One region of the Lactobacillus sp. UMNPBX17 genome, then DNA from elsewhere that is predicted to be linked to it. Evidence: predicted binding sites of a transcription regulator. Region 1 holds the regulator's gene; the other holds the start of a gene.
The links. The regulator Rex, encoded in region 1, represses fermentation and respiration genes when NADH is low (regulators of the CRP and FNR family bind a similar motif). The targets are predictions, from matches to a motif close to TTGTGAANTANTTCACAA.

Region 1 (8,091 bases):
GTGAGTAAATTGTACCGTCACTAGGGATAACAGCAGCACCGTCACCCATTAACTTAGCTGAGAATACTTGATCGTTAACCTTAGTTAAGCTTTCTGGAGTACCATCAACTGGTGAAGCAATAACTTCATCCTTTAATGATAATTCCTCCTTACCGAGCTTTTCTGCCTTTTGGTTTTCTTCAGCGTAATCATCAGCATCGTTTACTGGAACGTCTTGTTCAGCAACTTCTTCCTTCAAGTGACCCTTACCATAAACGTAAGTAAGAATGAATGCAACTGCAAAACTGATTGCAACTGAGACAACCCACATTGGGATAGTCTTTGGATAAATTGAAAGGAATCCAAGGAAACCAGCTGAACCAAGAGCTGCAGCAGTTACGTGCATGAAGCCAGCAAATGCAGCAGCAACACCTGAACCGATCAAAGCACAGAAGAATGGGAACTTGTACTTCAAGTTAACACCGAACAATGCTGGTTCAGTAATACCAAGAAGTGCAGATACACCTGATGAACTTGCCAACCCCTTCATCTTCTTGTTCTTAGTCAAGAAGTAAACTGCGAAGGTTGCGGCACCTTGAGCAACGTTAGCCATACATGCGGTAACAAAGATAAAGTCACCAGAACTTGCTGGATTCTTAGCAAATGCTGCCAAAAGTTGAGTTTCAACAGCTGGGAAACTTTGGTGAAGACCAGTAGTAACAATTGCTGAATAAGTCAAACCAAAGACACCCATACCAAAGGCACCAGTAGTGTTGTAAAGCCATACGATTGCATTAGTAATAGCGTCTGAGATACCCTTGAAGACTGGTCCAATAATTACAAAAGTAAGGAAACCAGTAATCATAATTGAAAGAAGTGGTGTAAAGGTAAAGTCAACTGCAGATGGAAGCCATTTGTGGAATCTCTTTTCCAAAATTGATAATACCCAAACTGATACTAAGACAGGAATAACTTGGTATTGGTAGTTAGTTTGTGCAACATGTAAACCAAAGATATCCCAGAACTTAGTAGCACCACCCAAGTTAGGTGTGGTCATAATCATACCGATTGCAGCACCCAAGAATTGGTTAGCTCCAAACCTTTTAGCCGCCGACATACCTACCAGAATTGGCATAAAGATAAATGGAGCAGCTGACATGACTTGGATCATGTTAGAAAGGCCAGCAATATTAGGTGCCATTTGAACAACTGACTTAGAACCAAATAGTCCTGGTGAAGTCAAGAAGTTGTTCAAAGCCATCAACAAACCACCAGCAACTAAGGCTGGAATGATTGGAACAAAGATGTCAGACAAAAGTTTAATGAAATCCATTACTGGATTCTTCTTTTTACCTTCTGCAGCGACCTTCTTCAAATCATCGGTTGATAATTCTTTCAAGCCAGTGATCTTAATGAATTCATCATAAACATCATTAACATCCCCTGGCCCAATAATAACTTGATATTGGCCATTAGTCTTAAAGGTACCTTTAACATCTGGATCGTTGTCCAATGCTTTTTGGTCAACCTTTGAGTCATCTTTTAAAACTAAACGCAAACGAGTAGCACAGTGAGCACCAGCGATAATATTGTCGCGGCCCACGTCTTTAATTACTCGTTCAGCCACCTTTCTGTGGTCCATATTTGTTTCCTCCTATGTAAACGTTTTATTCTCAATTCACTAACTATGATAACGCATTCATGAAATATGTCAATCGTTTGACAGAAATTTCTTTATTTATTTTACAGACTTATGACTTAATAAGCCAATTTTGCTGATATAAAATATGATAAGCGTTTGACACATTTTTTATTATCTACTAAAATACAAATGAAAGATAACGCTTACACGGAGGCAAAATTATGGAATGGACAAGAGAAAAACGTTATTTACCTTATAGTAAATGGGATGCAGAGACCTTACTTGACTTACAAGCAGAGGCCGCAAATTCCGCTTATCAAATGCATTACCATTTACACCCTATTTCAGGTTTAGTTAATGATCCAAATGGATTTTCTTATTTTAATGGTGAATATCACCTGTTTTATCAATCATATCCATTTGGTGCTGTTCACGGTTTAAAATCATGGGTCCACTTCAAGTCTCAAGACTTAGTTCACTGGATCAATCTCGGCTTAGCTGTTAAGCCTGACAGCATGGCAGATTCACACGGTGCCTACTCAGGTTCTGCTCGTGAAATCGACGGCAAATTATTCTTAATGTACACAGGTAATCACCGTGATGAAAACTGGGTTCGCACTCCTTACCAAATTGGTGCTTGGATGGATAAAGATGGTGTCGTCAAAGACAAAACTGTTTTATTCAAGAATCCTGATCACATCACTGAACATTTCCGCGATCCTCAAATTCTTAAGGAAAATGACACTTACTATGCGATTTTAGGTGCACAAGACAAAGCTGAAAAACACGGTCATATTGATGTTTGGAAATCTAAGGATCTTAAGAATTGGGAAGAATTAGGCTTCTTAAACTTATCAGATCACGTTTTAGGCTACATGATTGAATGTCCTAACATTGTTCGCGTCGGCGGTAAAGTCGTAGTCATTTTCTGCCCTCAAGGTTTAGATAAAAAGATTGCAGACTATGATGATATTTACCCTAACATGTATGTGATTGCCGATGACATTGATTTTGAAAATCACTGTTTAATCAACCCAGGTCCTTTACACAACCTCGACGAAGGCTTCGATGTTTATGCTACACAAGCATTTAACGCCCCTGATGGTACTGCATACGAAGTTAGCTGGGTTGGTTTGCCTGATACCACTTACCCAACCGATGATGAAAATTGGGCTAACTGCTTAAGCCAAGTTAAGAAGTTGAGTATTCATGATGGCAAACTAATTCAAGAACCAGTTGAAACTATCAAGTCATTACGCAGAAATGAAGAAAAAGTTAGTGGTAAGACAATAAAAGAAAATACTACCGGCCAATATGAATTAAAGTTAAATATTTCAGCTAACCAAACTGGCACTTTGCACTTTGCTGCTAACGATGATTTAAGCGAAAGCTTGCAAATCAAGTTTGATACCAACGATGGAAAATTAACTTTGGATCGTGCTCAGGCTGGGAAGAAAGTAGCAGTTGATTATGGCACCACTAGATCTACTAGCTTTACTCCACACGAAGACTTAAAACTTGATATTTTTGTCGATCACTCATTAGTAGAAATCTTCGTTAACGGTGGCGAACATGTTCTAACTGGCAGATTTTTCACTGATCCAGTTAACCAACGAATTAAATTTGATCAAGATACAAATTATCAAGGAACTTTCTACAATATGGAAACGATCCTTTAATAAGGTGATATTATGGCAGTAAAATTGACAGATGTTGCACAAAAAGCTGGTGTTTCAGTAACAACTGTCTCTCGAGTAATTAATAATCATGGCTATTTAAGCGATAAAACCAAACATAAAGTTTTCACAGCTATGAAAGAATTAAATTATCAACCTAATTCCCTTGCTCGATCACTTCAAGGCAAAAAAATGAAATTAATTGGATTGATTTTCCCAGAAATAACCAATCCATTTTTTGCGGAACTAATACAAGATATCGAAAACATTTTATTTGAAAAGGGATATAAGATAATCCTTTGTAATGCTCAAAGAGATAAAGAAAAAGAACGTGCCTACCTAAAAATGCTCTTAGCCAACCAGGTTGATGGTATTATTGCCGGAGCTCATAATTTAGGAATCGAAGAATATCAAGAATTAGGATTGCCGATTGTTTCTTTTGATCGTAAATTATCCGAAAATGTACCTATTGTCAGTTGTGATAATTATCAAGGAATCAAATTAGCAGTACATGATTTAATTCAAAGTGGTTGTCATAAAATTTTCTTTTTAGGAAATAAACAATTAAAAGGTAACCCTACAGACCAACGATTAAAGGCCTATTTAAACGAAGCAGAAAATTTAAATTTTACTCCCCACATTTGTTCAGTAGCATTTTCTGATTCTACATTATTGAAGAATATAACTATTCACGAAATGCTGCAAAATGATCATCCTGATGGTGTTGTTTGCACAGATGATTTAACCGCAATCTTAGTTTTACAAGAAGCACGAAAGTTAGGATTAAAAGTACCTGAAGATTTAAAAGTAATTGGCTTTGATGGTACTAAACAAATTCAAACTTACCATTCTGAATTATCAACAATTGCTCAACCCATCAATGATATAGCTATTTTGTTAGTTAAACTTTTGCTTCAAAGAATTAGTGATCCTAATAAAGAACTTAACAAAAAGCATTACATCTTACCTGTTAAATTAATTAAAAGTTTAACAACCGCATGAAAATAAGGCTTGGAGATTTCCAAGCCTTATTTTTTAGACATATTCTATTTTGATATCACTCATGCTCGAACGACCTTGAATAATTAAAGTTGGTCCACCACCGTTAGACGTACCATCAATTTCAAAATCACCTGACATGAAAGTAGATGCCATGTTGCTTTCTACCTGCCATGATAATGGTAAATAGATCGTCAAATCTGTCATTGTTATATTGACATTCATTGTCACTGTTTCATTTGCTGCCTGAGCATCATCTAAGTATAAGTTAACATCACTCATTTTAGCATTCACATCGATTGTCTCTAGTGCTTTAGAATGAATATAACGAGAAGTGTCTGACATAGTTTGATCAACTACTACATGAGAACCTTGTTCTTTGCTTACTGTATCAGTAAAGATATGATCTGTAAGATTTTCTCTTTTGTCCCTAAAGTTTTTAATTTTCTTATTTGCATAAACCACCGTATGAAATCGATTGCGAAAAATAATCCCCAATCCAATTGAAATTAGGACTGCTGCAAGTAAAATAGTCCACGGTACCAACCGAGTAATATGTAGTGGTTCAGCGAAAATCATTAAAATGAACGCAACAGAAAAGACACTCTCAGTGATCCGACGATTAATTAATCCATCTAATAAACTGATTGCAAAAATCACTGTCCCAATCGCAGCCCAGAACCCTAGTCTGTAAGTCCAAATCCCCATTTGGTTTAAAACTACAAACAATGCACAGGCAATAAAGAAGATGCCCCAAAAAGCTCGTCCCAATTTACCTCTCATTGAAAATTCCTTCTTTCTTCTAAACGATTACGCAAATCACGATAATAATGCCGCGATACATAGACCGTTTTATATGATTCTTCAAATTTAATCTGACAGTTAGAAATCGAACGTGTAATGGCATATATTTTATCCAAATTCAAAATAGTAGATTTAGCTACTCGCATAAAATTGCCGCCCAATATATCTTCTAACTCATACAATTTGTATTTAACTTGATAAGCATTTTTCGTCGTATGAGCCATGACGATCTTACTGTCAGTTTCAAAGAAAAGGATGTCGCTTAAATTCAAATAATAAGAGACATCATCTTTGATAGCTTCGATCTGCTCAAGATTAGGCGTTTGTTTCTGCAAGGCATGATACAATTGTTCAATTTCTGGCGTTAATTCCGAAGCATTAATAACTATTTCTGTCTCCTTTTGATTAGGATCAATATTTAATTTTACCTTCAAGCTTCATCCCTCCCTTCGACTTAACTATATTAAACCAAGAATCTTGCGTGAAAACTAGCTATTTAGACTAAGTGGTCAATTTTCATGACTAAGAGGTAAAAAAGACTACCTTTCATTTAGAAAAGTAGTCTTTTAAGATTATAATTCATCGTTCTTTTGCTTTTCAGAATCTAAAAAGTAAATCAATGTTTGCAATTCTGTTGCCAAATCTACATTTTGCACTCTTACACTTGCAGGAGCAGATAATCTAATCGGTGTAAAGTTCATAATTCCCTTAACTCCCGCATCTACCATTTCATCAGTAGTCTTTTGGGCAGCGGTTGAAGGAACAGTTAAAATAGCAATTGAAATTTGTTGATCACTTAATTGCTGCTTTAAATCTTTCATATCGTAAACAGGAACGCCGCTTAGGATACGACCTGTAATTTTTTTATTAATATCAAAAGCACAAGAAATTCTAATATTGTTGCTTCGCTTAAAATTGTAATTAAGTAACGCCCTTCCCAAGTTACCAACACCAACTAAAGCAACGTTTGTCAATGTATCTTGATTTAAAATCTTTTTGAAAAAGCTCAGCAAATTCTTTACATCATAACCATATCCGCGCTTACCTAAAGCACCAAAATATGAGAAATCTCTTCTAATCGAAGCACTATCAACTTGAACTGCCTCAGATAGTTCAGTGGAAGAAACCTTATCCTTGCCTTCTTCATTTAAAATGATCAAATAACGATAATATAAAGGTAGTCTTTTTGCTGTTGCTTTTGGAATTTTTATTCTATCCATAATAGAAGCCCCCAACTGTATTTCATGTTTGTGAATGCACAATCAAGCATATCTATCATACCTGTTAACAGGGTGTTTGTCCAAACATATTTTTCACAAAGATTATTTTTCACATGTATTTAGTATTCGATCACTTTCTACCATATGGTAGAATAATGGTTAGGTGAAAAATTATGATTATTGCACAAGGACACGATTTAGAACAACAATTTGGTGCCAACACTTTATTTAAAAATGTTACTTTTTCAATCGATTCTAATGCCCGAATCGGTTTAGTTGGTCCCAACGGGGTCGGTAAAACTACCCTATTAAAAATTATGACAGGCGAGCAAGAACCAACTCACGGTGAATTCACTGTTAACAAGGGCATTGATGTAGGTTACATTGCTCAGGAAAATGCATTAAACGAAGACAAGACCATTTGGGATGAAATGGAATCTGTTTTTGCACCCTTAATAAAGGAAGCAAAAAGTTTAACTCACATGCAAGAACAAATTGCGGAACATCCCGAAGACCAGGAACTGCTTAAGCAATATGACCAAAAGCAATTTGCTTTTGAACAAAAAGGCGGTTATACCTACCAATCAGATATTAAGAGTATCCTGAATGGTTTCAAGTTTCCAGAAAATACTTGGCAAAAGAAGATTGGCAGCCTTTCTGGCGGTGAAAAGACTAGATTAGCTTTCGTAAAGTTGCTTCTGCGTAAGCCCGCATTGCTTTTGCTAGACGAACCTACTAACTACCTTGACTTGGATACGCTTGATTGGTTGGAAGGCTTTTTGAAGAACTATAGCGGTGCAATTTTGGTTGTATCCCACGACCAGTACTTCTTAGATCATTTGGCAACTCAAATCTTCGAATTGCAATTTGGTAAATTAACTCCATTTAAGGGTAATTATTCTGCTTACGTAATGCAGCGTGAACAACGTGATAAAGATCAAGAAGCAGCATATGAAAAGCAACAGGCCGAGATCAAAAAAGACGAAGAATTTATTCAAAAGAATTTAGTAAGAGCTACTACTACCAAACGTGCTCAGAGTCGTCGTAAAAAGCTTGAAAAAATCGAACGAATCAAGCCACCAAAGCATAAGAACAAGGTTCGAATTCACTTTAATAGCGAGCGCCCTTCTGGTAAGGAAGTTTTAATTCTTAACGATTTAACTATTGGTTATCCAGACAAAACAATGGTTAGTGATATTTCCTTCCAAATTAATAAAGGTGATCGTGTAGCTATTATTGGACCAAATGGTATCGGTAAATCTACATTACTTAAAACCATTATGAAACAATTGCAGCCTAAAGGTGGTTCCATTAAATACGGCGCATCTTTAGACATCGGGTATTATGATCAGGAATTGCAAAGACTTGATCCTTCTAAGACCGTTTTGGACACTGTTTGGGATCGTCATAAGACAATGCCAGAACGTGATGTTCGTTCAATCTTGGCCAGTTTTCTTTTTACTGCTAAAGATATTGATAAAACTGTCGGACAACTATCCGGTGGTCAAAAAGCCAGATTAACTTTAACAGTTCTTTCTCTTGAACACGATAACTTCTTGTTGATGGACGAACCTACCAACCACTTGGATATCGAAGCAAAAGAAGTGCTTGAAAAAGCACTAAAAGACTTCGATGGCACTTTGCTCTTCGTTTCTCACGACCGTTACTTCATTAATCAATTAGCTAATAAAATTGTTTCTGTTAGAAATAGTCACGCCAAGATATATAATGGTAATTATTCTTACTATCTTGATGAAAAAGCAAAGCAAGA
Region 2 (8,091 bases), on a different contig from region 1:
GCAATTGTAGCTGGTATGAATTTACCAATGGTTGTACAAGCATTAACTGAAAGAATGATGGATGCTAATGCTACTGCACGTCAAATCGCTACAAAGGTAGTTGAACCTGCTAAGGATGGTATCAAGACTAAGCCATCTGACTTAATGCCAAAGACCGCTGCTCCTGCAGCAGCCGCTGACAAGGGTTCAGCTAAGGGCGGTAAGAAGTCAATTCCAGAAGGTACTGTAATTGGTGACGGTCACATTAAGTACGTTTTGGCAAGAATCGACTCACGTTTACTTCACGGTCAGGTTGCTACTGGTTGGATTCCAGCAATGAAGCCAGATCGAGTAATTGTTGTTTCAGACAGTGTTGCTAAGGATGACTTGCGTAAGAGTATGATTCGTGAAGCTGCACCTGCAGGTGTTAAAGCTCACACTGTTCCACTTAAGAAGATGGAAGAAATCGCAAAGGATCCAAGATTTGGTAACACACACGCACTTCTTTTGTTTGAAAATCCAGAAGATGTTTTGAGAGCTATCAAGGGCGGTATTAATCTTAAGGATATCAACGTTGGTTCAATGTCATACAAGGAAGGCGACGTTAACGCCAACAACGTGTTGTCAATGAACCAAGAAGACGTTGATACTTTCCGTGAACTTGAAAAGATGGGCGTTAAGTTTGATGTTAGAAAGGTTCCTTCAGATGCTCCAGGTAACATGGATTCTATCTTGAAGAAGGCTCAAACCTTACTTGACGAACAAAAGAAATAATTAATTAGGAGTAAATAAATGAACGCTATACAAATGATTTTGGTAGTGGGTGTTGCCTTTCTTGCAGGTATGGAAGGTATCTTGGATGAATGGCAATTCCACCAACCATTAGTTGCATGTACTTTGATCGGTTTAGTTACCGGTCACCTGGACTTAGGTGTTATTTTGGGTGGTCAATTACAAATGATCGCCTTAGGTTGGGCAAACATTGGTGCCGCTGTTGCACCAGATGCCGCTTTGGCTTCAGTAGCTTCAGCTATTATCTTGGTTGAAGGTGGTCAAGGTACTGCTGGTATCGGTACTGCTACTGGTATCGCTATTCCTTTGGCTGTTGCTGGTTTGTTCTTAACTATGATCGTACGTACTATCTCAACTGCTATCGTTCACATCATGGACGCACAAGCTAAGAAGGGTAACTGGCGTATGATCAACGTATGGCAATGGATTGCTGTATGTTTGCAAGGTTTGAGAATCGCTATCCCAGCCGCATTACTTTTGGCTATCCCAGCAAGCACTGTTAGAGGTTGGCTTGCAATGATGCCTCAATGGTTATCAGCTGGTATGACCATCGGTGGTGGTATGGTTGTTGCTGTAGGTTACGCTATGGTTATCAACATGATGGCAAGTAAAGAAGTATGGCCATTCTTCGCAATTGGTTTCGCTTTAGCTGCTATCAAGGACTTAACTTTGATCGCCCTTGGTGCTATCGGTCTTTCAATGGCTTTGATGTACTTAGCTCTTGAAGCTAAGGGTGGCAACGGCTCAGGTTCAAACAACTCTGGCGATGCCGGTACCGGCGATCCACTCGGCGATATCATTGATGATTATTAAAATGAACGCATAGAGGAGGATTTAAATAATGGCTGATAAGAAAATTAAATTAACCAAACGTGACCGTTTTAACGTTATGTGGCACTCACAATTCCTTCAAGGTTCATGGAACTACGAAAGAATGCAGAACGGTGGTTACGCATACTCAATGATTCCTGCATTGAGAAAGTTATACCCAGACAAGAAAGATTTGTCTGCTGCTTTACAAAGACACTTGGTATTCTTTAACACTCACCCATACTTAGCTTCACCCGTACTTGGTGTTACCTTGGCTTTGGAAGAAGATAAAGCTAACGGTGCTCCTGTTACTGACGACGCTATCCAAGGTGTTAAGGTTGGTATGATGGGACCTTTGGCCGGTGTTGGTGACCCTGTATTCTGGTACACTGTTCGTCCAATTGTTGGTGCCTTAGGTGCATCAATGGCCATTTCAGGTAATATCATGGGACCTATCTTGTTCTTCGTTATCTGGAACATCATCAGAATTGCCTTCTTATGGTACACACAAGAATTTGGTTACAGCGCTGGTTCAGCTATCACTAACGACATGTCAGGTGGTATGCTTCAAAAAGTTACCCGTGGTGCTTCAATGATGGGTATGTTCGTTTTGGGTGCCTTGATTGAACGTTGGGTAAACATCAAATTTACTCCAATCGTTTCACAAACCCCTATCCAAAAGGGTGGTTACATCGAATGGGACAAGCTTCCATCAGGTGCTAAAGGTATTCAAGAAGCTCTTACGCAATGGAACATGGGTAATGGTAAAGCTTTGAGCAGTACTAAAGTTACTACTTTGCAAGACAACTTGGACTCATTGATTCCAGGTTTAGCTGGTCTTCTTTTGACATTCTTCTGTATGTGGTTATTGAAGAAGAAGGTTTCACCAATCTGGATTATCATCGGTATCTTCGTTGTCGGTGTTCTCTTCCACGTATGGGGCATTCTTTAATAAATGGCTAAATCAATTAACACAAGAGTCGATCTGACCGTTGATGGTACCTGGTTTAGAGGTATTGCATCCTATGGAAAAATTATGATCGGCGATAAAGCTTTTGAATTTTATAATGAGCGAAACGTTGAAGACTATGTTCAAATTCCATGGAAAGAAGTAACTTATGTAGTTGCGGATGTTCATTTTAATGGACGTTATATTCCACGTTTTGAAATTAGAACTAAATCTAATGGTAAATTTATCTTCGCTGCGCGTGATCCTAAAAAGGTATTGCGTGCAATAAGAAAATATGTACCTGCTGACCATATGCGTAAAGCATTAAGTATGTGGCAACAAATTAAGCAACGTTTTACTCGTAAGAAAAAATAAAGCAAACTAAAAATCCCAAGGTCGAATGGCCTTGGGATTTTTTTAGTCATCAGCAATAGAAGCTTGCAATCTATTTAAGAATAATTCGGCAACGGGTGATAAGTTAGTCTCATGTTTCCAGATAACCGTGATTGGTTCACTTAAAGCTGGGGATATTGGCCTAAATGTTAAACCCGATTCGCTAGAAGTATTAGCAATTTTATCTAGTGTTAACATCATAGCCGCATTGTTTTTAACTAGTAAAGTTCCGTTAAAGCTTAGGTTGACCGTTCCGATGAAATTGACGTCGTCTTTGTAATTGCCAAGCCAATTATCGAAATAGTGCATCGTGTCAGCCTGTTGAGAATTTAAGACGGTTCTGCCAACCAGATCCGCTGGGGTAATTGCCTTCTTTTTAGCCAAAGGATCGTTCTTAGTCATTAATACGCCCCATACGTCTCGTTCTGGCAATTGAATGGAAGCATAGTTTGAAAGGTTAACATTACCAATGATAGCCGCAAAATCGACTGTACCGATGTTTAACTTCTTTTCAGCGAATTCATAGTCACCACTTAGAATATGAATTTTAACTGTAGGGTAGTCCTGAATAATGTTACTTACAATATTCATCAGTCTTTGCATCCCAACACTTTCGCCGGCAGCAATAGTTAAATCACCACTGATTACAGCTGATGATTGCAGGTTGCTCTTAGTTTTGGTAGTTAAAGCTAAAATTTCTTTTGCTTGCTCTAATAAATATTGTCCCGAAGGTGTCAGAGTTAAATGGCGTGGTTGGCGGTTGAATAACTTGACCCCTAATTCGTCTTCCAAATCCGCAATCTGGCGTGATAAAGCAGGCTGAGAAACTAATAATTTCTGTGCCGCTTTCGTCATGTTTAACTCTTGCGCTGTGGCAACAAAATAAGTTAAAACTCTTAATTCCATATTTTAACCATAAATAAAAGTTATTATACGTGATACTTAATAAGTTTTTTACATTACTTACTTTACCTTTTAAACTAAAAATGAGCAAGAAAAGGAGTAGCAGATTATGAAGACCCAAGATAAAGAATTTATTCAAGAAATTGTCGAACAAAATCAGCGCTTGTTGCAGAACTTGAACGCGCAGCGTCATTATGAATGTGAAGCGCGGCAATTAATCAGTGAAATCACAGGACAAAAAATCCCCGAGAGTACAGAAATTATATTGCCATTTTACACGGATTACGGCCACAACATCAAAATAGGTGAACGCATCTTTATTAACTCCAATGTGATGATGGTTGACTTAGGTGGCATCACCATTGAAGACGATGTTTTAATTGGACCAGGTGCATATCTTCTTTTCGTTAACCACGGTTTAAAACCTAAGCAGAGAAAAGAACTCGAATTAAAGCCAGTACTTATCAAGAAAAATGCCTGGATCGGTGCCAGGGCTACCATTTGTCCAGGCGTAATTGTGGGTGAAAATGCTGTAATAGCCGCTGGAGCAGTGGTTACTAAGGATGTGCCGAAAAACACAGTAGTTGCTGGCGTACCTGCAAAAATTATCAAAAAAATAGAAGAATAAAAACGCAACATTATCGCGTCTTTTTTTAAGCTTCTTTTTTGTCACTCCAGAGTTTGGAGATTAAGTACAAGATGATGAAAGTAACGATAGCTGAAATCATTGGGATGCGGTAGCTTGGTAAAATCAAAAGTAAGATGATCATCAATACGAAGAACAATAGAATCAAATAATCAACGTAAGGGAAGCCAGGCATTTTGAAGTCATTTAACTTATTTTCAGGTGTTTTTCTTCTGTAAGCAATGTGAGTCAAAACCATTAAGCACCAGATGATCAAGAACATACTTGTTGAAGTAGATGAAATAAAGTTAAAAGCTTGATCGCCGATAATCAAGGTAATCAGTGGTGCGCAGGCCATAAATAATGCTGACAAAATTAAAGCATTTTGTGGCAACTGCCGTCTGGATAGGTGACCAAAAGTTTGATTCCACTTGCCTTTGCCGTGGAAAGTAACTGAGAACAAAAGTCGTCCCGCACTGTATAAAAAACTGTTAGTGGAGGAGACTGCTGCCGAAATTACTACGAAGTTAATAATTGAACTGGCATTGCGAATACCGGTTGCACCTAAAGCTTGCACAAAAGGACTAGAGTTAGTTGAAACTTTTGACCAAGGAATAACCAATAAAATTCCTAAAATCGCCATCACGTAGAATAGGATAATTCTGATTGGCAATTGATTGATTGCGCGTTTTAATGTGGTTTCTGGATTTTGAGCTTCAGCTGCCGTTAAACCAATTAATTCAACCCCAATAAAACTGAAGATTACCATTTGGAATCCTTGTAAAAAACCGTGTGGACCACGAGCGAAAAATCCGCCATGATCATCTAAATTAGCAAAAGCTACAGGACCAAATGATGTTTTACCACCAGTGATTAATAGATAAGCGATCAATAAAACAAAAGCAACTACTGTCACGATTTTGATAATGGCAAAACTGAATTCCAAATTACCAAAAACACGAGCTGAAATTAGATTGATGATTAACAAAACGGCAGTTGTAATTAATCCTGGAATCCATGGTTTTAAATTGGAAAACCAATATTCAAAATAAATTCCTAAGGCAGTTGTTTCTGCCATTCCTAAAGTGATCCAACTAATCCAATAAAGATATCCGGTAATAAAACCGATGTTTTTACCCAGATATTGTTCGATAAAATCAATGTAAGTATGCTTGTTGAGGTCGGACATAATCAATTCGCCTAAGGCTCGCATAAGCAAGAATAGGAAAATACCTACAATGATATAGATCAAGATAACGCTAGGCCCGGCCCTATGAATACTGTCACCGACACCTAGAAAAAGACCGGTTCCGATTGTTCCTCCCAAAGCAATTAATTGAATGTGAGCATTGCTTAGGGTTCTTTTATATCCAGAACTAGTCTCTGATTTTTTCTCACTCATATATTTCCCCCATATTCTCAGTTTTCTCACATGTACTTAATATTTTATCATTTTTGCAATCGAGCACCAGTAATTTAGGAAAGCTTTAAAAAATTCAGAAGAATAATATAAATTAATATGTTTGTTAATTCACAAACTAGTAAAAATAGCAACCGCTTTCATTAGTCTGAGAGTAAATTATAGAGTGATTTTTTATGCTTGTTCACTAGTGAATTACGTAAATTATGGCGTTTACTTTTAGATTTATTGTGCTATAGTTGACATTGTAAATTAGTTCACAAGAATTAGTAGATCTTAGAGGTAATAAAATAATGGCTAAGACACAACCAAAAGAGACTCAAACAGAGGAAGAGAAGAAAAAGCAAATTTACGACATGGTTGATAATTTAGTAAAAAGATCACATGTCGCTTTAGATGAAATGGCTAACTTCACACAAGAACAAGTTGATAAGATCTGTGAAGCAGTTGCTACTGCAGGTGAACAAAATGCTTACCCACTAGCTAAGATGGCTGTTGAAGAAACTAAGCGTGGTGTAGTAGAAGACAAAACTACTAAGAACATGTACGCTAGTGAAAATATTTGGAATAGTTTACGTCACGAAAAGACTGTTGGCGTAATTGAGGAAGACAAGGAATTAGGTTTAACCAAGATTGCTGAACCTAAAGGTGTTATTGCCGGTGTTACTCCAGTAACTAACCCAACTTCAACTGTTATCTTCAAAGCTATGCTTGCTTTAAAGACTAGAAATACTATTATTTTCGGCTTCCACCCACAAGCTCAAAAGTGTTGTGTAGAAACTGGTAAGATCATTCAAGCTGCAGCCGTTGCTGCGGGTGCTCCAAAAGATGCAATTCAATGGATTGAAGAACCAAGTTTGGATGCTACTACTGATTTAATGAATAACCCAGGTGTTCAAACCATTTTAGCTACAGGTGGTCCTGGTATGGTTAAGGCCGCATATTCATCAGGTAAGCCAGCCATCGGTGTTGGTCCTGGTAACGGCCCATCCTACATTGAAAAGACTGCTAACATTGACCGTGCCGTTTACGACATTGTTTTGTCAAAGAACTTCGATAACGGTATGGTTTGTGCCTCTGAAAACTCAGTTGTTGTAGATGATGAAATCTACGACCGAGTTAAGGAAGAATTCAAGACGTGGAGCTGCTACTTCTTGAACAAAGAAGAAATTAAGAAGTTTGAAGAACACTTCATCGATCCAAGACGTGGTACTGTTGCAGGTCCTGTAGCTGGTAAGTCAGCTTATGAAATTGCTAAGCTCTGCGGCGTTGATGTACCAAAGGAGACCAAGGTTATTGTTGCTGAATACAAGGGCGTTGGTAGAAAATTTCCACTTTCAGCTGAAAAGCTTTCACCAGTCTTCACTTTATACCGTGCTAAAGATCATGATGATGCTTTCAGAATTTGTTCAGAATTGCTTGATTACGGTGGTCGTGGTCACACTGCTGGACTTCACTCAAGTGATCAAAAAGTAATCAAAGAATTCTCAATGAAGATGGATGCATGCCGTATCTTGGTTAACTCACCAGCTGCTCTTGGTGGTATCGGTGACCTTTACAACAACATGCTTCCATCACTTACCTTGGGTACTGGTTCATATGGTGCCAACACCTTCTCACATAACATCGGTGCTCGCGATTTGCTTAACATTAAAACTGTTGCCAAGCGTCGTGACAACATGCAATGGGTAAAGGTTCCTTCTAAGACCTACTTCGAACACAACGCAGCTAACTACTTACGTCACATGCCAAACGTTAACCGTTTCTTCATCGTTACTGATGAAGGCGTAGCTGACCAAGGCTTTGCCGATGAAATTACCGACATTATTTCTAAGCGTCGTGGTCAAAAAGAATACGAAGTCTTCAGGGCCGTAACGCTTGATCCAAACACCGACGTTATTAAAGATGGGGTTCACAGAATGAACATCTTTAAACCAGACGTTGTCATCGCCATCGGTGGTGGTTCAGTAATGGACGCTGCTAAGGTAATGCGTTTATTCTACGAAAATCCAGAAATGAAGTTTGAAGAAGCTTATCAAAAGTTTTTGGATATCAGAAAAAGAGTAGTTCGCTTCCCAAAGATTAACGGCGTTCAACTTGTATGTATTCCAACCACTTCAGGTACTGGTTCAGAAGTTTCACCAATCGCTGTCATTAGCGATGCTAAGACTGGTATTAAGCACACCCTTTGTGACTATGCTTTGACCCCAGATGTTTCTA

Region 2: adhE (bifunctional acetaldehyde-CoA/alcohol dehydrogenase) is a predicted target of Rex. The motif match lies at 6,117-6,134, and genes of this name have one in related genera.

The regions. Positions count from the first base shown of each region.
Region 1 is NZ_PCYT01000006.1:43,788-51,878, forward strand. Features, by position in the region: gene CP368_RS02160 (sucrose-specific PTS transporter subunit IIBC) at 1-1,621, opposite strand, end outside; gene CP368_RS02165 (sucrose-6-phosphate hydrolase) at 1,843-3,300, shown strand; gene CP368_RS02170 (LacI family DNA-binding transcriptional regulator) at 3,313-4,299, shown strand; gene CP368_RS02175 (hypothetical protein) at 4,333-5,079, opposite strand; gene CP368_RS02180 (LytTR family DNA-binding domain-containing protein) at 5,076-5,534, opposite strand; gene CP368_RS02185 (redox-sensing transcriptional repressor Rex) at 5,673-6,320, opposite strand; gene CP368_RS02190 (ABC-F family ATP-binding cassette domain-containing protein) at 6,494-8,091, shown strand, end outside.
Region 2 is NZ_PCYT01000037.1:1,332-9,422, forward strand. Features, by position in the region: gene CP368_RS06700 (PTS sugar transporter subunit IIB) at 1-753, shown strand, start outside; gene CP368_RS06705 (PTS mannose/fructose/sorbose transporter subunit IIC) at 772-1,584, shown strand; gene CP368_RS06710 (PTS system mannose/fructose/sorbose family transporter subunit IID) at 1,613-2,533, shown strand; gene CP368_RS06715 (DUF956 family protein) at 2,537-2,905, shown strand; gene CP368_RS06720 (LysR family transcriptional regulator) at 2,948-3,829, opposite strand; gene CP368_RS06725 (DapH/DapD/GlmU-related protein) at 3,936-4,454, shown strand; gene CP368_RS06730 (amino acid permease) at 4,480-5,853, opposite strand; gene adhE (bifunctional acetaldehyde-CoA/alcohol dehydrogenase) at 6,165-8,091, shown strand, end outside.